Regions from separate parts of the Streptomyces sp. CRCS-T-1 genome, predicted to be linked through region 2. Evidence: riboswitches for the same ligand, from Rfam matches in the RefSeq annotation. Region 2 holds a riboswitch; each other region holds the start of a gene.

Region 1 (7,234 bases), 4.1 Mb from region 2:
TGGCCCTCCAGGGCGGGCACCCGCACGGTCTCGGGGCCGTCGGAGACGGTGATGCTCACCGCGTCGTTGCCGCGGATGCGCGCCCCGGGCTTCGGGTCGGTGCTGATGATCTGGCCCCGCTCCACGGTGTCGCTGTAGGCGTGCTCGACCTTGCCGAGATCCAGCCCGGCGTCCTGCAGCCGGCTCTCGGCCTGGCTCTGGGTCTTCGCCAGCAGCGGGGGGACCTCGGTGAACTGGCCCGAGTTGATGTACCAGATGCCGCCGCCGAGGCCCAGCACCAGCAGCACGGCGACGACGATCGCCAGCGGGCCGCGCCGGGACCCCGGGCGGCGCCGGGACGGCGGGGGCGGCGGGGACTCGAAACGGCTGGTGCGGTTGAGCGCCGCCTCGGAGGTCTCGTCGTCCTCGTTGACCGGCAGCGGGCGCAGCGTGGTCAGGGCGCGCGGGATCACGCTCGTACGGTCGTCGGCGCCGTCGTGCTCCGCGCTGAGCGCCTGCGGCGGCACCACGTCGAGCTGCTCCGCGCTCAGCCCGGCGCGCCCGTCGCGGACCCGCGCGAGCAGCGCCACCGCGTCGTGCGGGCGGATGTCGGGGGTGCGGGCGGTCGCCGAGGCCACCATCTCGTCCAGCTCGTAGGCCAGACCGGGTACGGCGGCCGACGGCGGCGGGACGTCCTCGTGCAGGTGCTTGTAGAGGATCACGGCCGGGGAGTCCGCGTCGTGCGGCTTGTCGCCGGTCAGCATCTCGTACAGCATCACGCCGCACGCGTACACGTCGACACGGGGGTCCGCGGTGCCGTTCTCTATCTGCTCGGGCGCGAGGTACGCGACCGTGCCGAGCACGGTGCCTGTGGTGTTCGTCACCGTGTCCACGGCTCGGACGAGTCCGAAGTCGGCGACCTTCACCCGGCCGTCGTCCCCTATGAGGACGTTCTCGGGCTTCATGTCCCGGTGCACGAATCCGGCGCGGTGGGCGGCGCCCAGCGCGGCCAGCACCGGCTCCAGGATGTCCAGGGCGGCGCGCGGCTGCAGGGCCCCGCGCTCGCGCAGGACGTCCCGCAGGGTGCAGCCCGCGACGTACTCCATGGCGAGATAGACGTAGCTGCCGTCGGTGCCCTGGTCGAAGACCTGCACCACATTCGGATGGGCCAGTCGGGCGACGGACTTCGCCTCGCGGATGAACCGCTCGACGAACGAGCCGTCCACCGCGAGCGAGGGGTGCATCACCTTGAGCGCGAGAACGCGGTCCAGCCGGGTGTCCACAGCCCGGTAGACCGTCGCCATCCCGCCGACGGCGATGCGCGCGTCGATGCGATACCGGCCGTCGAGCACCTGCCCGACCAAGGGGTCCTGAAGGGTCGTGTCCACGCAGGCGAGTGTACGAGCCACGACCGACAGCCCGCCGCCCCGTCCGCTCTCGGGCCCGGTACTGCGACTGACCTGTGACGTGTAGGTCGGCGCCTACTGGAAAGCGGGGCGCTCCGGATCCAGCGCGGCCCTTCCCTCCGTCGGTGACGACGCCTCCGCGAAATGCCGCCGCGGAATGCGCCCGGCCCGGTACGCCAGCCGCCCCGCCTCCACGGCATGCCGCATCGCGTCGGCCATCAGGACCGGCTCCTGCGCCCGTGTCACCGCCGAGGCGAGCATCACACCCGCGCAGCCCAGCTCCATCGCCAGCGCCGCGTCCGACGCCGTACCCGCCCCGGCGTCCAGGATCACCGGCACGCGCGCGTGCTCGGTGATCAGCTGGAAGTTGTGCGGGTTGCGGATGCCGAGACCGGAGCCGATCGGCGAGCCGAGCGGCATGATCGCCGCGCAGCCGGCGTCCTCCAGCTTCCGCGCCAGCACGGGGTCGTCATTGGTGTACGGCAGCACCGTGAACCCGTCGTCGACCAGCGTCTCGGCCGCCTCCAGCGTCTCGATCGGGTCCGGCAGCAGCGTCCGCTCGTCGGCGATGACCTCCAGCTTGACCAGGTCGGTGCCGAGGGCCTCGCGCGCGAGACGGGCCGTGAGGACGGCCTCTCCGGCGGTGAAACAGCCCGCCGTGTTGGGCAGCACCCGGATGCCGAGCCGGTCCAGGACGGACAGCACGGAACCGTGCACCGAGGGGTTCACCCGGCGCATCGCGACCGTCGTCAGCTCCGTCCCGGACGCCACCAGCGAACGCTCCAGCACATCGAGGCTGGGCGCCCCGCCCGTACCCATGATCAGGCGGGACGTGAAGGACGTACCACCGAGGACAAACGGATCGTCGGCCATGGTCAGCCTCCTTGGACGGCGGTGAGGACTTCCACGCGGTCACCCTCGGCGAGGGCCGTGGAGGGCCACCGGGTGCGCGGGACGACGGTTTCGTTGAGGGCGGCTGCCACTCCGGAGGGCGAGGTGGTGAGCGACCTCACGACGGTGTCGAGAGCCGTGCCGGGCCGGACGTCCCGGGGCTCCCCGTTGACGGAGATGTTCATACGGGCTGCTCCGTGAGTGCGGTGGCGGTACTGAAGCGCTTCGGGGTGAAGGGGCGTGCTTCTTCGGGCAGTTCGCCCGTCGTCAGGGCGTGCGCCATGGCGTCGCCGGTCACCGGGGTGAGCAGGACACCGTTGCGATAGTGCCCCGTGGCCAGCAGCAGTCCCTCCAGGCCGGTCGGGCCGAGCAGCGGCGCGTTGTCGGGGGAGCCGGGCCGCAGTCCGGCCCGGGTCTCGGTGAACGGCAGCTCGGTGATGCCGGGGACCAGCTCGTGCGCGTCGCGCAGCAGCTCGTACACGCCGCCCGCGGTCACGGTGGTGTCCCAGCCCGTCTCCTCGCTGGTCGCCCCGATGACCAGCTCGCCGCTCTCGCGCGGCACCAGGTAGACATGGCTGCCGCGCACCACCGCGCGCACGGTCCGGCTGAGGAACGGCCCGTGCCGCCCCGGCATGGTCAGCCGTACGACCTGCCCCTTCACCGGCCGCACGGGAGGCAGCACGTCCTCGAGGACGCCCGCGAGCCGTCCGCTGAGGCTGCCCCCGGCCAGCACCACCTGCCCGGCGTCCAGCGCGGTCCCGTCGGCCGTGACGACGCCCGCGGCCCGCTCCCGTACGACGGTGAGCCGCTCCGCCCATGCCCGGTGGAAGACCACACCCGCCCGCTCGCACGCCGTCACCAGCGCCGCGGACAGCCGCCGCGGGTCGATCTGGTGGTCGCCGTCGACCCGCAGCCCGCCGCGCACGCCGGGCGCGAGCATCGGCTCCAGGCGACGGCACTCGCGCCCCGACAGCCACTGCGAGTCCAGGCCGGACTGCTGCTGCAGGGCGTGCAGTTCACGCAGATGGGCCCGGTCGTCGGCGTCCAGGGCCACGGCGAGGGTGCCGCAGCGGCGGTAGCCGAGGTCGTGGCCCGTGAGGTCGGTGAGCTCCGCCGCGAAGTCCGGGTAGCGCCGGGCGGAGGCGAGGTTCAGACCGAGCAGGGTCTGCTCGCCGTAGTGCAGCTCCGTGACGGCGGCCAGCATGCCGGCCGCCACCTGCGCGGCCCCGCCGCCCGGCTCGGGGTCCACCACGGCCGTGGCGAGCCCGCGTTGTGCGGCCCGCCACGCGGTGACCAGGCCGATGATGCCGCCCCCGATGACGAGGACGTCTGAGGTTCGCGTACGCGACATGGGCGTCCAGCCCCTCCCTTCGCCGGCATGACCCGGATCAGGTTCGTACGGTCGGAGGCCGCCAGCCTCCCTCTCAGCCCGGTGCGTCCGGGCTCCCGCGAGTGCTCTACGTTGGCCACCCTAGCCCGATGCCGTATGTCGCAGTAAGGGAGCCTCCGTCCATGGCCCGATCCCTCGACGGTCTTCTCCTCGCCCCGGTCGCCGACCAGGCGCCGGGCCAGGTGGGGACCCGCACCCGGTTCACGTACCACGAGAAGGACGGCGAGATCTGGGCCGAGTACACGGGCGGCGACGTCGTACGCGGCCATCTCGTGGGTACCCGGGAAGATGACCGGCTGGACTTCCGCTACGTACAACTCAAGCAGGACGGAACCACGTCCTCGGGGCACTGTGTGTCGACGGTCGTGGAACTGCCCGACGGGCGGGTGCGGCTGGAGGAGACGTGGGAGTGGGAGTCCCAGCAGGGCAGCGGGACGAGCGTTGTGGAGCAGGTCACTGCGCATGAGCACTGACTGACAAAACGTCAGGTGTCTATGGTGATCAGGTGAGCGAGCAGACGCAGGAACCAGGTCCGTCCGCGCCGCGGCGCGTGGTCGTGGCGGGTGCGGGCATGGCCGGTGTGCAGACCGCGGTCGCCTTGCGGGAGCAGGGCTTCACCGGCACCGTGACCCTCATCGGCGCCGAGCCCCATCAGCCCTACGACCGGCCCCCGTTGTCCAAGGCCGTCCTGCTCGGCAAGGCCGAGGGCTCCGCCTTCGACCTCGACTTCGAGGCCCTCGGCATCGAACTGCGACTCGGCTGCGAGGTGCTGGGCCTGCGCCCCGGCGACCATGAGCTGGACACCGAGGACGGGCCCGTGCCCTACGACGCCCTCGTCGTCGCGACCGGCGCCGAACCGGTCCGGCTGCCCGGCGCGGAGGGCGTGCCGGGCGTGCATCTGCTGCGCACCCTCGACGACGCCGAGCGGCTGCGGCCCGTGCTGGCCCGCAAGCACGACATCGTGGTCGTCGGCGCCGGCTGGATCGGCGCCGAGTTCGCCACGGCCGCGCGCGAGGCCGGTTGCGCGGTGACCGTCGTGGAGGCCGCCGAGCGGCCGCTCGCCGGGGCACTGCCCGCCGAGGTCGCCGCCCCGATGGCCGGCTGGTACGCCGACGCGGGTGCGGTCCTGCGCACCCACGCGCGCGTGGAGCGCGTCGAGCCCGGGACGGTGCTCCTCGACGACGGCACACGGCTGCCCGCGGGCGCGGTCGTGGTCGGCATCGGCGCCCGCCCCGCGACGGCGTGGCTGGCCGGTTCCGGAGTGGAGCTCGGTCCCCAGGGCGAGATCATCTCCGACCAGCACCTGCGGACCTCGGCGCCGGACGTGTACGCCGTCGGCGACTGCGCCTCCTTCCCCTCGGGCCGGTACGGCGAGCGCCTGCTGGTGCACCACTGGGACAACGCCCTCCAGGGGCCGCGCACGGTGGCCCTGAACATCGTCGGCCTGGCCTCGGGGGAGGCACCGGCGGTGTACGACCCGGTGCCGTACTTCTGGTCCGAGCAGTTCGGGCGTTTCGTGCAGTACGCCGGGCATCACGCGGGCGCCGACACGACCCTGTGGCGGGGCGACCCGACCGGGCCGGCCTGGACGGTGTGCTGGCTCCGCGGTGACCGGCTGGTGGCGCTGCTGGCGGTGGGCCGTCCCCGGGACCTGGCGCAGGGGCGGCGCCTGATCGAGTCCGGCGCCGCCATGAATCCGGTGCTGCTGGAGGACCCGGCCAGGCCACTGAAGGCGGCGACGGCGTAGCTTTCGGGGAGCCCGTGGCCGGTCCGGGCGGGCCGGGCTGACTTCCGACTGTCAGTGGGGGATGGCAGGCTGGTTTCCGTGACCGAGATTGACGCAAAGATCGATGCTCTCGTCCCCGCCTGGCTCACCCTCCCCGACATCGCCGAACAGTTCGATGTCGAGGTGACGCGTGTGCGGCAGCTGGTCAAGGACGGCCAGCTCATCGCCGTACGCCGAGGTGAGAACCGCGCGCTGCACGTCCCCGCCGCCTTCATCGACGGGGACAAGGTCGTCAAGGGCCTGTCCGGGACCTTGACGCTCCTGCGGGACGACGGCTTCACGGACGAGGAGATGCTGGAGTGGCTCTTCACCCCCGACCCGAGCCTGCCCGGCACCCCGGCGCAGGCCCTGAGTGAGAATCGCGGCACGGAGGTGAAGCGCCGCGCCCAGGCGCTGGCGGTCTGACCCGGCCTGGACCGAAACGCCGTCCGGTGCCGTGCGAGCGGGGCCGGACCTGAACCACTGCCCGGAGCGCGGGCCGCGGCCCCCGGGGCCACGGCCCCGGGGCGGCTCGCGCCCGTTCGGGGCGTGGGCCGCCGCCCGCCTGCCATCGGCGGCGTGGCCTCGCCGCCCTGCCGGCACCGGCACGGGGCGCTCCGGCGCCCCGGTCGCGCCCCGAACGCCACCGACACCGACACCCAGGGGGACACGCATGCCCGACACCGCCACCACCGCACGGGCTCGGCTCGCCGACGCCCGGGTCTACCTCTGCACCGACGCCCGTAAGCGGCAGGGCGATCTCGTCGAGTTCCTCGACGCCGCGCTGGCCGGCGGGGTCGACATCGTGCAGTTGCGGGACAAGGGCATGGAGGCGGGCGAGGAGCTGGAGCATCTGGCCGTCTTCGCCGACGCCTGCGCCCGGCACGGCAAGCTCCTCGCGGTGAACGACCGCGCCGACATCGCCCACGCCGCCGCCTCCGACGTGCTGCACCTCGGCCAGGGCGACCTCCCGGTCCCCGCTGCCCGCGCGATCCTCGGCGAGGACGTCCTGATCGGCCGCTCCACGCACGCCGAGTCCGAGGCCGCCGCTGCCGCCGCACAGGACGGCGTGGACTACTTCTGCACCGGCCCGTGCTGGCCCACCCCCACCAAGCCCGGCCGCCACGCCCCCGGCCTGGACCTCGTCCGGTACACCGCCGCCCTCGGCACCGACCGCCCCTGGTTCGCCATTGGCGGCATCGACCTCGGCAACCTCGACCAGATCCTGGAAGCGGGCGCCCGGCGGGTCGTCGTCGTACGGGCGATCACCGAGGCCGACGACCCCGGCGCGGCGGCGGCCGAGTTCGCCAAGCGGCTGCGGGAGAAGTAGTACGCCGGTGGGCCGGTTGTCCAAGGGGTGGACAACAAGTACACAAATCGGTCAAATATCGATGCCCGGTTGGGGGACCGACCGCCCCTGGCTAACCTGCCGGTATGGCCCTCGGCACCGCATCCATCAGGTCGGACCACGCCCGCACCGTCCGCGACATGCTCGCGACAGGAAAGACGACGTACTCGTTCGAGTTCTACGCGCCCAAGACCCCGAAGGGCGAGCGGAACCTGTGGAACGCGCTCCGCCGGGTCGAGGCGGTGGCGCCCGACTTCGTCTCCGTGACCTACGGCGCGGGCGGTTCCACCCGCGCGGGCACGGTCAAGGCGACCGAGGCGATCGCCTCCGACACCACCCTCACCCCGATCGCGCACCTCACCGCCGTCGACCACTCCGTCGCCGACCTGCGCAACATCATCGGCCAGTACGCCGACGCCGGGATCCGCAACATGCTCGCCCTGCGCGGCGACCCG
Region 2 (7,234 bases):
CCTCTCCAAGGAGGACGTGCCGGCCGACGTCGTCGAGTCCGAGCGCCGCGTCGCCGAGGAGACCACCCGCGCCGAGGGCAAGCCCGAGGCCGCCCTGCCGAAGATCGTCGAGGGTCGCCTCAACGGCTTCTTCAAGGACGCCACGCTGCTCGGCCAGCCCTACGCGCTGGACAACAAGAAGTCCGTCCAGAAGGTCCTGGACGAGGCCGGTGTCACCCTGAAGCGCTTCTCGCGCATCAAGGTCGGCATCTGAGTCCGTACCGCGATCGACGCCCGACCCCGATAAGGTCGGCAGCAGTCGTCCGTGTACGCCGTCACATGGGTGGCGGACGACAGCAGATCTGACAAGGAGGCCATTGCCGCATGGGATGCGAAACACGCCCCACCGGCAATGGCCTTCTTGGTATGTGCAACACGTGAAAGAGGCGGAATCCCCCATGACCACCAAGCCCCAGAAGAGCGACGACGGCAAAGTGCGCGGCCGGTTTCTGCTGAAGCTGTCCGGAGAGGCCTTCTCCGGTGGCGGGGGCCTGGGCGTCGACCCCGACGTGGTGCACAAGATCGCCCGCGAGATCGCGGCGGTCGTACGAGACGGCGCGCAGGTCGCGGTCGTCATCGGCGGCGGCAACTTCTTCCGCGGTGCCGAACTCCAGCAGCGCGGCATGGACCGGGCCCGCTCCGACTACATGGGCATGCTCGGCACCGTGATGAACTGCCTCGCCCTCCAGGACTTCCTGGAGAAGGTCGGCGTGGAGACCCGCGTGCAGACCGCCATCACCATGGGCCAGGTCGCCGAGCCCTACATCCCGCTGCGCGCCGTACGGCACCTGGAGAAGGGCCGTGTGGTGATCTTCGGCGCCGGGATGGGCATGCCCTACTTCTCCACCGACACCACCGCCGCGCAGCGCGCCCTGGAGATCGACGCCGAGGCGCTGCTGATGGGCAAGAACGGCGTGGACGGGGTCTACGACTCCGACCCGAAGACCAACCCGGACGCGGTGAAGTTCGATCACCTCGGCTACGGCGAGGTCATCACGCGCGACCTCAAGGTCGCCGACGCCACGGCCGTCACGCTGTGCCGCGACAACAAGCTCCCGATCGTGGTCTTCGAGCTGCTGGCGGAGGGCAACATCGGTCGCGCCGTCAAGGGTGAGAAGATCGGCACTCTCGTGGGGGACGCGGCCAGCCGGGACTGAGGACCGCACCACCCCGTCCGGGGGACGGACGGGTCGGAGCCGGGCCGGGGGATGGACAATGTCCTGCCGGTCGGGAACCGTGCAGGAAGAAGACGCGACGCAGCCGGCCGCCGCCCCACATGGAACCGCAGCCGGGCCTACTCAAGACACGCAGGAGCAAGTGGTGATCGAAGAGACCCTCCTCGAGGCCGAGGAGAAGATGGAGAAGGCCGTCGTGGTCGCCAAGGAGGACTTCGCCGCGATCCGCACCGGCCGTGCGCACCCGGCGATGTTCAACAAGATCGTGGCCGACTACTACGGCGCGCCGACGCCGATCAACCAGCTGGCTTCGTTCTCCGTGCCGGAGCCGCGCATGGCGGTAGTGACCCCGTTCGACAAGACGGCCCTGCGCAACATCGAGCAGGCGATCCGTGACTCCGACCTGGGCGTCAACCCGAGCAACGACGGCAACATCATCCGAGTGGTGTTCCCCGAGCTGACCGAGGAGCGCCGCCGCGAGTACATCAAGGTCGCCAAGGGCAAGGGCGAGGACGCGAAGATCTCGATTCGCTCCGTGCGCCGCAAGGCCAAGGAGGCCATCGACAAGCTGATCAAGGACGGCGAGGTCGGCGAGGACGAGGGCCGCCGTGCGGAGAAGGAGCTCGACGACACCACCGCGAAGTACGTCGCGCAGGTGGACGAGCTCCTGAAGCACAAGGAAGCGGAGCTGCTCGAGGTCTGATGAACGACTCTTCCTGGGGGGCGCCGCCACAGGCCGGGTACTGGGGGCCCACCGACCAAGGGCATGGCCACGGGCACGTCCAGAGCCCGGGCCACGTCCAGAGTCCTGGCCATGGGCACGTCCAAGGGGCCGCTCCGGCGGGCCCCGCATACGATGCGTATGAAGCGCCTCAGACTCGCCCCATGCCCATCGTGCCCGACGTAGCCGACCACGGTGAAAACCAGGATGACGACCGGAGGGCTGCTCGGCCGAGCGGCCCCCCGGTCCGAAACGAGACGAATCCGGAACCCATGCCCGACGCCTCGCAGCCGGCACCCAAGCCGCAGAAGAAGAGCGCGGGCCGCGACCTGAGTGCCGCGATAGGAGTCGGGGTCGGGCTCGGCGCGGTGATCGTCGCCTCGCTGTTCGTCGTCAAGGCCGTGTTCGTCGGCGTCGTCGCGGTCGCCGTCGTGGTCGGTCTGTGGGAGCTGACGAAGCGGCTGGACGAGCGCAAGGGCATCCGGGCGCCGCTCGTTCCGCTCGCGCTCGGCGGTGCCGCGATGGTCGTCTCCGGGTACGTCCGGGGCGCCGAGGGCGCCTGGGTCGCCATGGCGCTCACCGCGCTGGCCGTGCTCGTCTGGCGTATGACGGAACCGCCCGAGGGCTACCTCAGGGATGTCACCGCGGGCGTCTTCGCGGCGTTCTACGTGCCGTTCCTGGCGACCTTCGTCGCGATGATGCTGACCGCCGACGACGGGCCGCAGCGGGTGCTCACCTTCCTGCTGCTCACGGTCGTCAGCGACACCGGTGCCTACGCCGTCGGCTGGCGCTTCGGCCGGACCAAGCTCGCCCCGCGCATCAGCCCCGGCAAGACCCGCGAGGGCTTGCTCGGCGCGGTCGCCTTCGCCATGGTCGTGGGCGCGCTGTGCATGGAGTTCCTCATCGACGACGGCGCCTGGTGGCAGGGCCTGGTGCTCGGCCTGGCGGTCGCGGTCAGCGCCACGCTCGGCGACCTCGGCGAGTCCATGATCAAGCGGGACCTCGGCATCAAGGACATGGGCACGCTGCTGCCCGGTCACGGTGGCATCATGGACCGGCTGGACTCTCTGCTGCCCACGGCTCCGGTGGTGTGGCTGCTGCTCGTGCTCTTCGTGGGGTCCGGCTGAACGGACCTCGTCCGGTGAGCTCCCGTCCTTGTGGGCGGGAGCTCACTGTCGTTTCCGGGGCCGTTCGGGGGCCGTTCCGGGGAGGCACGGGTGGTCGCCGAGTGGGACGATTCAGGTGTACGTCGCAAAGGGGGTCATCATGGCCATCATTCGACAGAGCATCGATGTCGACCGGCGTCCGGAGGACGTCTACGACTACGTCATGGACACCCCGCGGATCCCGGAGTGGCAGCTGAGCGCCGTGTCCGCGGAACGCCTCGACGAGGGGCCCTTCGGCATCGGCTCCCGGTTCCGGGTCACCCGGCACGTCGGCCGCCGCGTGATGCCGATGACCATGGAGGTCGTCGAGTACGACCCGCCCCACACCTGGGGCATGCGCGGTGTCGACGGCCCCGTCCGGGCCCGGGTGCACGGCGAGGTCGAGCCGTTCGACGAGGGACAGCGCTCCCATGTGACGATCGAGATCGACTTCGAGAGTCACGGCGTCGGCAAGGTCCTGGTCCCGCTCGTCATGCGCCCCCAGGTCCGCAAGGAACTCCCACGCAACGAGCAACTCCTCAAGGACCGGCTGGAGCACGCGGGCGCGTAGGGCGTATTCCCACCGGTGTCGCGGGTGGAGCGGGCGGGGCACGGGCCACCGTCGGCGATCTGCGACACTGGTTGAGCCATGCCTAAGCCCGGAGAACTCACATTCGTCGCCCCCCGCGGAGCCAAGAAGCCGCCGCGGCATCTCGCTGATCTCACTCCTGCCGAGCGCAAGGAGGCCGTTGCGGCTGTCGGGGAGAAGCCGTTTCGTGCCAAGCAGCTCTCGCAGCACTACTTCGCGCGGTACGCGCACGATCCGGAGCAGTGGACCGATATTCCGGCCGGTGCCCGGGGGAAGCTGCAGGAGGCGCTGCTGCCCGAGCTGATGAGCGTCGTGCGGCATCTGTCGACCGACCAGGGCACCACGCGCAAGACGCTGTGGCGGCTGTTCGACGGGACGCTCGTCGAGTCCGTGCTGATGCGGTACCCGGACCGGGTGACCATGTGCATCAGCTCGCAGGCGGGGTGCGGGATGAACTGCCCGTTCTGTGCGACCGGGCAGGCGGGTCTGGACCGGAATCTGTCCACCGCCGAGATCGTGCACCAGATCGTCGACGGCATGCGGGCGCTGCGGGACGGGGAGGTCCCCGGCGGTCCGGCGCGGCTCAGCAACATCGTGTTCATGGGCATGGGCGAGCCGCTCGCCAACTACAACCGGGTCATCGGGTCCATCCGCCGGCTCACCGACCCCGAGCCCGACGGGCTGGGGCTCTCGCAGCGCGGGATCACCGTCTCGACGGTCGGTCTCGTCCCGGCGATTCACCGGTTCGCCGACGAGGGCTTCAAGTGCCGGCTGGCCATCTCGCTGCACGCGCCCGACGACGAGCTGCGCGACACCCTCGTCCCCGTGAACACGCGGTGGAAGGTCCGGGAGGTGCTGGACGCCGGATTCGAGTACAGCGCCAAGTCCGGGCGGCGGCTGTCCATCGAGTACGCGCTGATCCGGGACATCAACGACCAGGCCTGGCGCGGTGACCGGCTCGGGCGGCTGCTCAAGGGCAAGCCCGTGCACGTCAATCTCATCCCGCTGAACCCGACGCCCGGGTCGAAGTGGACGGCCTCGCGGCCCGAGGACGAGAAGGCGTTCGTGGAGGCCATCGCCGCCCATGGTGTGCCGGTGACGATCCGGGACACCCGTGGACAGGAGATCGACGGGGCGTGTGGTCAGCTCGCGGCCACCGAACGGTAGTCTGACCGGCGTAAGAACATCTGCATATCCGACACCTGCATATTCCGACAGGGGAGCGCCACAGCGCTGAGAGTGCGGCACACGGCCGCAGACCCTCCGAACCTGGCCCAGGTCATTCTGGGTAGGGAGATCGGTCATCACTCGAGCTGTTGCGCCCTGCCCGGGATCCCCTGAGTTCCCGGGCGGGGCCGCGTCTTCTCCTGGTCATCCAGGAGGAATCCAGTGAGCAACAAGAGCAAGCGGCTGACGGCTGTGGTCGTCGGGCTCGGCATGGTCGGCACGCTCGCCGCCTGCGGGTCGTCCGATGGCGGCCAGGGGTCCGGCGACTCCAAGACCGTGACCCTCGTCAGCCATGACTCGTGGGCCGCGTCCAAGGGCGTCATCGCCGCCTTCGAGAAGCAGTCCGGCTACAAGGTGAATGTCCTGAAGGACGGCGACGCCGGGCAGGCCGTGAACAAGGCGATCCTCACCAAGGACAACCCGCAGGGCGACGTCTTCTTCGGCGTCGACAACACCCTGCTGTCCCGCGCCCTCGACAACGGCCTGTTCCAGCCGTACGAGGCGAAGGGCTCCGAGCAGATCAAGGCCGAGTACCGGGCCGACCGGGACCAGCACCGGGTCACGCCCGTCGACACCGGCGACATCTGCGTCAACTACGACAAGAAGTACTTCGCCGACCACAAGCTGGAGCCGCCGAAGAGCTTCGACGACCTGGTCGAGCCGCAGTACAAGAACCTGCTCGTCACCGAGAACGCCTCCGCCTCCTCGCCCGGCCTCGGGTTCCTGCTCGGCACCGCCGCGAAGTACGGCGACGACGGGTGGGAGAGCTACTGGAAGAAGCTCAAGGCCAATGGCGTGAAGGTCGTCGACGGCTGGGAGCAGGCCTACAACGAGGAGTTCTCCGGCTCGGCCGGCGGCAAGAAGGCCAAGGGCGAGAGGCCGCTCGTCGTGTCGTACGCCTCCTCGCCGCCCGCCGAGGTCATCTTCGCCGACCCCAAGCCGGATGCGGCACCGACCGGGGTCGCCGAGGGCACCTGCTTCCGGCAGGTCGAGTACGCCGGGCTGCTGAGCAACGCCAAGAACACCAAGGGCGGCAAGGCGTTCCTCGACTTCCTGCTCAGCAAGAAGTTCCAGGAGGACATGCCGCTCAACATGTTCGTGTACCCGGTGCGCGAGGGCGCCCAGGTGCCGCCGGAGTTCGTGAAGTTCGGGCCGCAGGCCAAGGACCCCGAGACCCTGGACCCGGCGAAGATCGCCGACCACCGTGACCAGTGGGTCAAGTCGTGGACCTCACTCGTACTGAAGTGACCGGCCGGACGAGGGGCGCGGCGGCGCGGTTCGGGCTCATCGCCCTGCCCGTCGCGTTCTTCGCGGCGTTCTTCGCCTACCCCGTCGCCGCGATCGTCGCGCGCGGGCTGAAGATCGACGGCGCCTGGCAGTTCGGGCGGATCGGGGAGGTGCTGGCGCAGTCCGACGTCCGGCACGTCCTGTGGTTCACCACCTGGCAGGCGCTCGTCTCCACCGCGCTCACGCTGCTGATCGCGCTCCCGGGCGCGTATGTCTTCGCGCGCTTCGACTTCCGGGGCAAGCAGGTGCTGCGGGCGGCCGTGACCGTCCCGTTCGTGCTGCCCACGGTCGTCGTCGGTACGGCGTTCCTGGCGCTGGTCGGGCGGGGCGGGCTGCTCGACGAGCTGTGGGGCGTACGCCTGGACACCACCGTGTGGGCGATCCTGCTTGCGCACGTCTTCTTCAACTACGCGGTCGTCGTTCGGACCGTCGGCGGGCTCTGGGCGCAGCTGGACCCGCGGCAGGAGGAGGCAGCGCGGATGCTCGGGGCGTCCCCGCTGAAGGCATGGCGGCAGGTGACCCTCCCGGCCCTCGCCCCGGCCGTGGCCGCCGCCGCGCTCATGGTCTTCCTGTTCACCTTCACCTCCTTCGGTGTCGTCCAGATCCTCGGCGGGCCCACCTTCTCGACCCTGGAGGTGGAGATCTACCGGCAGACGTCGGAGATCTTCGACCTGTCCACGGCGGCCGTGCTGACACTGATCCAGTTCGTCGCCGTGGGCGCGATCCTCGTCCTGCACGCCTGGACCGTACGGCGGCGGGAGACGGCGCTGCGGCTGGTGGACGCGTCGGTGACCGCGCGCCGGCCACGCGGCGCCGGGCAGTGGGCGCTGCTGGGCGGGGTGCTGCTCACGGTCGTCGTGCTGCTTCTGCTGCCGCTCGCCGTACTGGTCCAGCGGTCCCTGGACGCGCCGGGCTTCGGCTACTACCGCGCGCTGACCAGGGAGGACGGCGGGATCTTCCTGGTGGCGCCGATCGAGGCGATCCGCAACTCGCTGGAGTACGCCCTGGCCGCCACGGTCATCGCGGTGGTGATCGGCGGCCTCGCCGCCGT
Region 3 (7,234 bases), 2.0 Mb from region 2:
GAGGACCGGCTGCTGCCCGCGGCCCGGCAGTTGCAGTACGAGATCGGGCGGCGACTCGGGTCGCTGGCGCTCTCTATCAGTATGTGAAAACTCACTCCTTGTGATCTGCTGTGTACGTTCAGCAAGATTCCATCAGTGTCAGAGGTTCGTTCCCGGCCAGTCACGGCGAATGACGGGGTTAGCGATGCGCGAGTCCGTACAAGCAGAGGTCATGATGAGCTTCCTTGTGTCCGAGGAGCTCTCCTTCCGCATTCCGGTGGAGCTGCGCTATGAGACCAGTGATCCCTATGCCGTCCGGCTGACGTTCCACCTGCCCGGTGACGCGCCCGTGACGTGGGCTTTCGGCCGGGAGCTGCTGATCGACGGCGTCGGCCGGCCGTGCGGCGAGGGCGATGTGCGGGTCACCCCCGTCGAACCGGACACGCTGGGCGAGGTGCTGATCAGGCTTCAGGTGGGCAGCGACCAGGCGTTGTTCCGTTCCTCCACGGCACCGCTCGTCGCCTTCCTCGACCGCACCGACAAGCTGGTGCCGCTCGGCCAGGAAGGCTCGCTCGCCGACTTCGACGCCCACCTCGACGAGGCGCTGGACCGCATCCTGGCGGAACAGGGCGCCGGGTGAGCCACCCGTCGGTCGGCGTCGTGGAGTAACGCTTCACCGGATGCCGCCGACCCTGCGGGAACGCTTCGTCGTCGTGGCGCTGGGACGTCTGGCTCAGAGACGTCAGCGCTTACGGCGCCGGCCCCGCCCCCCGCGTGCCGGTACCGCGGCGGTCTCCACGGCGCGCTCCTCCCCGGGGCGGTCGGCCGAGACCACGAGCGCGGCCAGAGCGGTGGTGACCGGCACCGAGGCCACCAGGCCGATCGAACCGACCAGCGTGCGCACGATCTCCTCCGCGACCAGCTCGCTGTTGGCGACCGTCCCCACGCCGCTCTGCGCGATGGAGAACAACAGAAGCAACGGCAGGGCGGCACCGGCGTAGGCGAGGACGAGCGTGTTGACGACCGAGGCGATGTGGTCGCGGCCGATCCGGATGCCCGCGCGGTAGAGCCCGCGCCAGCCCATCGACGGATTGGCCTCGTGCAGCTCCCAGACCGCCGAGGTCTGCGTGACCGTCACATCGTCGAGCACACCGAGCGAACCGATGATGATGCCGGCGAGCAGCAGACCGCTCATGTCGATCGTCGGATAGAGACCGTGGATCAGGCCGGTGTTGTCGTCGGTGTTGCCGGTGAGCGCGGCCCAGCTGTTGAACAGCGAGCCGAGAAGGCCGATCAGCAGCAGGGAGATGAGGGTGCCGAGCACCGCCACCGAGGTCCGTGCGGACAGTCCATGACACATGTACAGGGCGATGAGCATGATGGCACTCGCGCCCACCACCGCCACGACCAGCGGGTTCGAGCCCTGCAGGATCGCGGGCAGGATGAAGAAGGTCAGCACCAGGAAGCTGATGGTCAGTGCGACGAGGGCCATGACCCCGCGCAGCCGCCCGACGACCACGACGGCGAGTGCGAAGATGCCGGCCAGCAGGGCCAGGGGCAGACGGCGGTTGACGTCGGTGACCGAGTACTGCAGATCCTTCGGCGCGGAGGGCTCGTAGGCGACCACGACCTTCTGGCCCTCGTGCAGCTGGCGGGACTGGTCCGGCTGGATGATCTCGGTGAAGGTGCGGCCCTTGTCCTTGCCGCTGTCGACCCGGACCGTCGCCCGCTTGCAGGTGCCCTTCTCCTGCTGCACGGCGGAGGAGCCCTCGGCGGTGGAGGTGTCGCCGGTCGGCGGGACCCCCGAGGCGCCGGCCTCCTTGCAGCTGATCTCCACGACCTTGGTGACCGAGGCTTGTTCGGTCTGCCGGTCGAAGCCGACGCCGGTGCGCTCGTGCCCCGGGGCGCCGCCCGGCCACAGCACGACGAGACCGACCAGCACGGCCGCGCCGAACGGGATCAGGATCGCCGCGATGATCTTGCGCAGATGCATGGAGACGGGCGTGGCCGGACCGTGGCTGTGACTGTGTGAGTGCCCGTGCCCGCCCCCTGGCGCGGAACCGGGGCCGTGCCCGTGGCCGTCGCCACCGCCGGTCCCGGAGCCGTGCCCGTGACCATCGCCGCCGCCACCGGTCCCGGAGCCGTGTCCGTGTCCGTGGCCGTCTCCTCCGCCGGTTCCGGAACCGTGTCCGTGCCCGCTTCCGGAGCCCGGGCCCCGCCCGTCGCCGGGGCCGACTCCATGCCCACCGGCTGAGCCGCCACCCTGGCCGTTGCCGGGTCCGTATCCCCCGGCCGAGCCGGAACCACGCTCACCACCGGCACCTGCACGAGCACCGGGCCCGAATCCCGTCCCAGGCCCATACCCGGCCCCGGAGGCGAAATCGTGGCCGTCTCCCCGGCCGTTGCCGCTTCCGGCACCGGATCCGCGAGGCGGCTCGGGCGGTGGGTAAGGGGGACGCTGCGTCGTGGTCACCGACCGATCATCGCAAGAACGAGGGGGGCCCTCTGTTCACCGCGCCAGAATTGCCGCTAGCGTGGAGGCACCTTTTGTACACGCGGGAGCTCGGAGCACCGGGCTGAGAGGGCGCTGACCTCCGTCCCAGCGATGTTTCACATGAAACATCACCGAAGTCGAGTGATGTTTCACACGGAACGTCGGCAGACGGAAGCCGCTGCGTCGACCGCCGAACCTGTTACCGGGTAATGCCGGCGTAGGGAGTAGGTCTCATGACCGACAAGGACGCACGCACGCCTGCCTCCGTTCAGGACGCACAGTCCGAGGAGGCCGGGAAGTCCATCGGCTGGCACAAGGCGTATGTCGAGGGCACCCGCCCCGACCTGCGCGTGCCGGTTCGTCAGGTGCATCTCACCAACGGCCAGGCCGTCACGCTGTACGACACCTCCGGCCCGTACACCGATCCACTCGTCGACACCGACGTCCGCAGGGGCCTGCCGCCGCTGCGCGAGAACTGGATCATCTCCCGCGGCGACACCGAGGAGTACGCGGGCCGCCCCGTCCGCCCCGAGGACGACGGCATCAAGCACACCTCGCCCCGCGGCGGCCTCCGCAACCTCGACGCCGTCTTCCCCGGCCGCCCGCGCCAGCCGCGTCGCAGCAGGGACGGCCAGGCGGTCACGCAGCTCGCGTACGCCCGACGCGGCGAGATCACACCCGAGATGGAGTACGTGGCCATCCGGGAGAACGTCTCGCCCGAGGTGGTCCGCGACGAGATCGCCGCGGGCCGGGCCGTGTTGCCGGCCAACGTCAACCACCCGGAGATCGAGCCGATGATCATCGGCAAGAGGTTCCTGGTGAAGGTCAACGCCAACATCGGCAACTCCGCGGTGACCTCCTCCATCGAGGAGGAGGTCGAGAAGATGACCTGGGCGACCCGCTGGGGCGCCGACACGGTCATGGACCTCTCCACCGGCCGCAACATCCACACCACGCGTGAGTGGGTGCTGCGCAACTCCCCCGTCCCCATCGGCACCGTGCCGCTCTACCAGGCCCTGGAGAAGGTCGACGGCCGCGCCGAGGACCTGACCTGGGAGGTCTACAAGGACACGGTCATCGAACAGGCCGAGCAGGGCGTGGACTACATGACGGTCCACGCGGGCGTGCGCCTGGCCTATGTGCCGCTGACGGCCAACCGCAAGACGGGCATCGTCTCCCGCGGCGGCTCGATCATGGCCGCCTGGTGCCTCGCGCACCACCGGGAGTCGTTCCTGTACGAGCACTTCGAGGAGCTCTGCGAGATCCTCGCCGCCTACGACGTCACGTACTCGCTCGGCGACGGCCTGCGGCCCGGCTCGATCGCGGACGCCAACGACGAGGCGCAGTTCGCGGAGTTGCGCACTCTCGGGGAACTCAACCGGATCGCCAAGCGTTTCAACGTACAGACCATGATCGAAGGCCCGGGCCATGTCCCGATGCACAAGATCAAGGAGAACATCGACCTTCAGCAGGAGATCTGCGATGAAGCTCCGTTCTATACGCTCGGCCCGCTGACCACGGACGTCGCGCCGGCGTACGACCACATCACCTCCGGCATCGGTGCTGCGATGATCGCCTGGTGGGGCACGGCCATGCTGTGCTACGTCACCCCCAAGGAGCACTTGGGCCTGCCGAACCGTGACGACGTCAAGACCGGTGTCATCACCTACAAGATCGCCGCCCACGCGGCCGATGTCGCCAAGGGGCACCCGGGCGCCCAGGAGTGGGACGACGCGCTGTCCGACGCCCGCTTCGAGTTCCGCTGGGAGGACCAGTTCAACCTGGCCCTCGACCCGGACACGGCACGGGAGTTCCACGACGAGACCCTGCCGGCCGAGCCCGCCAAGACGGCTCACTTCTGCTCGATGTGCGGTCCCAAGTTCTGCAGCATGAAGATTAGCCAAAGCATCACAGAGCGGTTCGGTGGCGCGGCGGCTGAGGGAGCCTCGTCCGAGGAGATCGCTGAGGGGATGCTCCAGAAGTCGAAGGAGTTCGCCGAGGCAGGCAATCGGGTGTACCTGCCGATCGCCGACTGAGCCTGAAGCGCTGGAGTCAACGGCTCGCGGGAAGTGCGACTACTGCGAAGCGACGGGCCGGAACCGCAGCTTGGGTCCGGCCCGCGCTGACACCATGTACCACTGGCCGCATGTGCAGCGCTGCCCTGACTGGTTTGGCGTGGGCGGAGGTCTGACGGGCGTCGCCGTTGACCGGCTGCCCGGCCGGTGTACCGGTGAGGCCTCAGAGGCGCTTCGCTGGGGCAGGCTGCCGCGCACCCCGGCCATGCCACCAGCTCCACACTGTATGACCCACGAGAAGCACGACGGCCACGGCCGAGAGCACGCGAACCGAAGCCCACACTATTTCGGCGACTCGGCCCTGCGAGTCGCCCACCTCTGCTGCCAGCCGCTGGGAGGCCTCAAAGAAGGCGATCAACGGGACAAGCAGGCGGAACCCTAGACCGCCGATGCCGGGCATTCTGGCCATACTCCCCAGGAGCCCAACGGGCGCACCGAAGGCGAAAGCCGCTACCCCCCAGAACACGGCCCTGGAGGGGAGGCCATCGCCCGCACCAGAGATGACGTGTCCCCCGGCCGGAACCGCGGGGATCAGAAACTTGAAAAGATAATATACGGCTACGCCTACTGCCAATGCCGAGGACGCCAGCAATGATGCCTCGACTCTTGACCGCCGGGAGTAACCGATCAGGAAGGCGAAGCATGCCCACGACCATCCCACAGAAAATACGACGCCTACGGCCTGGCAGACCGGGTTGTCGAATTTGCTCGCGAATGGGCCGACAGCGCCGAGGAGCGCACCTGCCACGAGAACTGTCGCAATACGAGCGATGCGACAAGGCGTAAATTGTGGGATTTTCATGACCCTACTCTGTGGCAATTTCTCACGCTGAGAAAATCCGCCCCCGGCGGTGGCCGCCGGGAGCGGACGGAATTAGTACTTAGCGTAGTAGGTCTTGCACGTGTACGCTGCGCCCGCGGTCATATTGGCGTAAGACCACTTGCCCTTGGCCTCCACAGCCTTGTTCGACCCCCCAGCCAGCTCCACGGTCGACCCATGCATCACCTTGGAGTGGTAGTAATTCGAGTAGCAGTACTGGCCATCGCCGGTGAGGTTCTTCCCGTAGCTCCAAGTTCCGCCACCAATTTCGAGGACGGTCTTCGGCCGGATGCCTCCCGTGGAGCCAGCCGTGAACTCCACTACGCCCCATTCCTTGGGGTCTCCCAGCGCGGCAGGCGGCTGGGTGCCGTCACCCCTGGTGTGGGCAGTGACGGTGACCGCGCCAGCGGTCGGCGCCTGGACGCTGTCCGCAGTGGCCGGGCCGGCAAGGGTGCCCGCAGCCAGGAACCCACCCGCAATAGCAAAAGCTATGGACCTACCGGATGCCTTCATGTGATTCCCCTCCCGTGATGCCCCCGTCGCGGGGGCTGCGGATGGATCTTCCCCCAACCCGCACATCCTGGTAAAGAGACGCTAAAACACTTGGCCAAAAAGCGCCGACGATGGATGTGTGAGATTTGCATACCCACTCGATGGTTAGTTCCGCTTCCTCGTAATGGTCGTTTGAGTGTGTAATGTCCGGCATGCTGGACTGGTGCCGCCCCGCTCCATCCGTGAGCAGGGCGGGCAGTGAGGTCGGAGGCGTACCGTAGGCCGATTCGCCATCCCGGGCAGGACGATCTATGCCGGCTACGTCAGGGAACGCCTCAAGCGCCTCCTCCAGTCGGCTACCTGATCGAGGTGTACATGTGCGCGTACGAGCCGGCGCCCCCATCAGCCACCGCGCTGTGGCATATCAACTCATCCCATTGAAGATGCTGGTGAGTAGTAGGCGTGGTCGGGGATGTTGTACCTGCCATCGCCTATCGCATGAGCCTCTGCGCCTTCGGTACGGTCGTGGTCGTGTCTGGCGCACGTCGGGTTGGTCACCCGTAGGCATGCGCCAGTTGATCGCGCGCGACTAGGGGAGCTGGTACGGGCATGGCGCTTGACGCTGCTCGATCGCAAGAGGGGTTCACTTCGACGAGGGCCGCGCAGGTGATGAGCGCGGCCTGCCTGGCGGCCGGGTTGGACGACAGAGGGGCAGAGCTGATCCGGCTGGGAGAGAACGCGCTCTTCCGCCTGGACGCAGAGCCAGTGATCGTGCGAGTGGCGCGGGGAGAACCGTGGCTGCCCAAGGCACGCGTTGAGGTTGCGGTGTCACAGTGGTTGGCCGAGGAAGGGTTTCCTGCCGCGCGCCTGGTCGACGGGCTGGAGCAGCCGTTTCTGATCGATGGCCACCCGGTGACCTTCTGGCGGCTCATCGTCGAGGACAGCCGTAAGGCCACGTATGGGGAACTCGGCGGCATCTTGCGGGACCTGCACTCCATGACGTTGCCCGTTGGCCTGGAGCTGCCCTCGTTCAACCCCTTCGACAAGCAGGAACTGCGGATCAGCCAGGCAGCGATCCCGGAAGATGACAGGGTTTTCCTCCGCAAGCGGTGGAGTGAGCTGCGTGACCAGTTCGAGGGCTTGCGGTTCGAGACGCCCAAGGGGCCGGTCCACGGTGATGCTCACGTGCAGAACCTCATGGTGAACGACCGGGGGGAAGTCATCCTGATCGACTTCGAGGCATTCTGCTTCGATCGCCCTGAGTGGGACCTAATGGTTACGGCCACGGAGCACCACAGTCTGGGGTGGCAGACCGACGAGCAGTACGCCGACTTCGTGAGGGCGTACGGGCGCGACCTGCACGACTGGCACGGC

What was found. Region 2 has a riboswitch for thiamine pyrophosphate ahead of NNW99_RS09520 (thiamine ABC transporter substrate binding subunit). Riboswitches for the same ligand answer to the same signal wherever they lie in the genome.
Region 1: linked by a shared signal. The riboswitch ahead of thiO (glycine oxidase ThiO) and the one ahead of NNW99_RS09520 (thiamine ABC transporter substrate binding subunit) in region 2 are both predicted to bind thiamine pyrophosphate.
Region 3: linked by a shared signal. The riboswitch ahead of thiC (phosphomethylpyrimidine synthase ThiC) and the one ahead of NNW99_RS09520 (thiamine ABC transporter substrate binding subunit) in region 2 are both predicted to bind thiamine pyrophosphate.

Annotation. Positions count from the first base shown of each region.
Region 1 is NZ_CP101651.1:6,274,028-6,281,261, forward strand. Features, by position in the region: gene pknB (Stk1 family PASTA domain-containing Ser/Thr kinase) at 1-1,367, opposite strand, end outside; gene NNW99_RS28410 (thiazole synthase) at 1,461-2,258, opposite strand; gene thiS (sulfur carrier protein ThiS) at 2,261-2,461, opposite strand; gene thiO (glycine oxidase ThiO) at 2,458-3,627, opposite strand; TPP riboswitch at 3,625-3,736, opposite strand; gene NNW99_RS28425 (hypothetical protein) at 3,789-4,139, shown strand; gene NNW99_RS28430 (NAD(P)/FAD-dependent oxidoreductase) at 4,172-5,413, shown strand; gene NNW99_RS28435 (Rv2175c family DNA-binding protein) at 5,492-5,857, shown strand; gene thiE (thiamine phosphate synthase) at 6,105-6,761, shown strand; gene metF (methylenetetrahydrofolate reductase [NAD(P)H]) at 6,866-7,234, shown strand, end outside.
Region 2 is NZ_CP101651.1:2,186,595-2,193,828, reverse strand. Features, by position in the region: gene tsf (translation elongation factor Ts) at 1-253, shown strand, start outside; gene pyrH (UMP kinase) at 438-1,196, shown strand; gene frr (ribosome recycling factor) at 1,360-1,917, shown strand; gene NNW99_RS09535 (phosphatidate cytidylyltransferase) at 1,917-3,062, shown strand; gene NNW99_RS09530 (SRPBCC family protein) at 3,202-3,651, shown strand; gene rlmN (23S rRNA (adenine(2503)-C(2))-methyltransferase RlmN) at 3,730-4,836, shown strand; TPP riboswitch at 4,876-4,982, shown strand; gene NNW99_RS09520 (thiamine ABC transporter substrate binding subunit) at 5,107-6,144, shown strand; gene NNW99_RS09515 (iron ABC transporter permease) at 6,120-7,234, shown strand, end outside.
Region 3 is NZ_CP101651.1:4,220,379-4,227,612, forward strand. Features, by position in the region: gene NNW99_RS19045 (IclR family transcriptional regulator) at 1-87, shown strand, start outside; gene NNW99_RS19050 (SsgA family sporulation/cell division regulator) at 185-619, shown strand; gene NNW99_RS19055 (YibE/F family protein) at 722-2,452, opposite strand; TPP riboswitch at 2,525-2,714, shown strand; gene thiC (phosphomethylpyrimidine synthase ThiC) at 2,707-4,509, shown strand; gene NNW99_RS19065 (lactococcin 972 family bacteriocin) at 5,423-5,881, opposite strand; gene NNW99_RS19070 (phosphotransferase enzyme family protein) at 6,470-7,234, shown strand, end outside.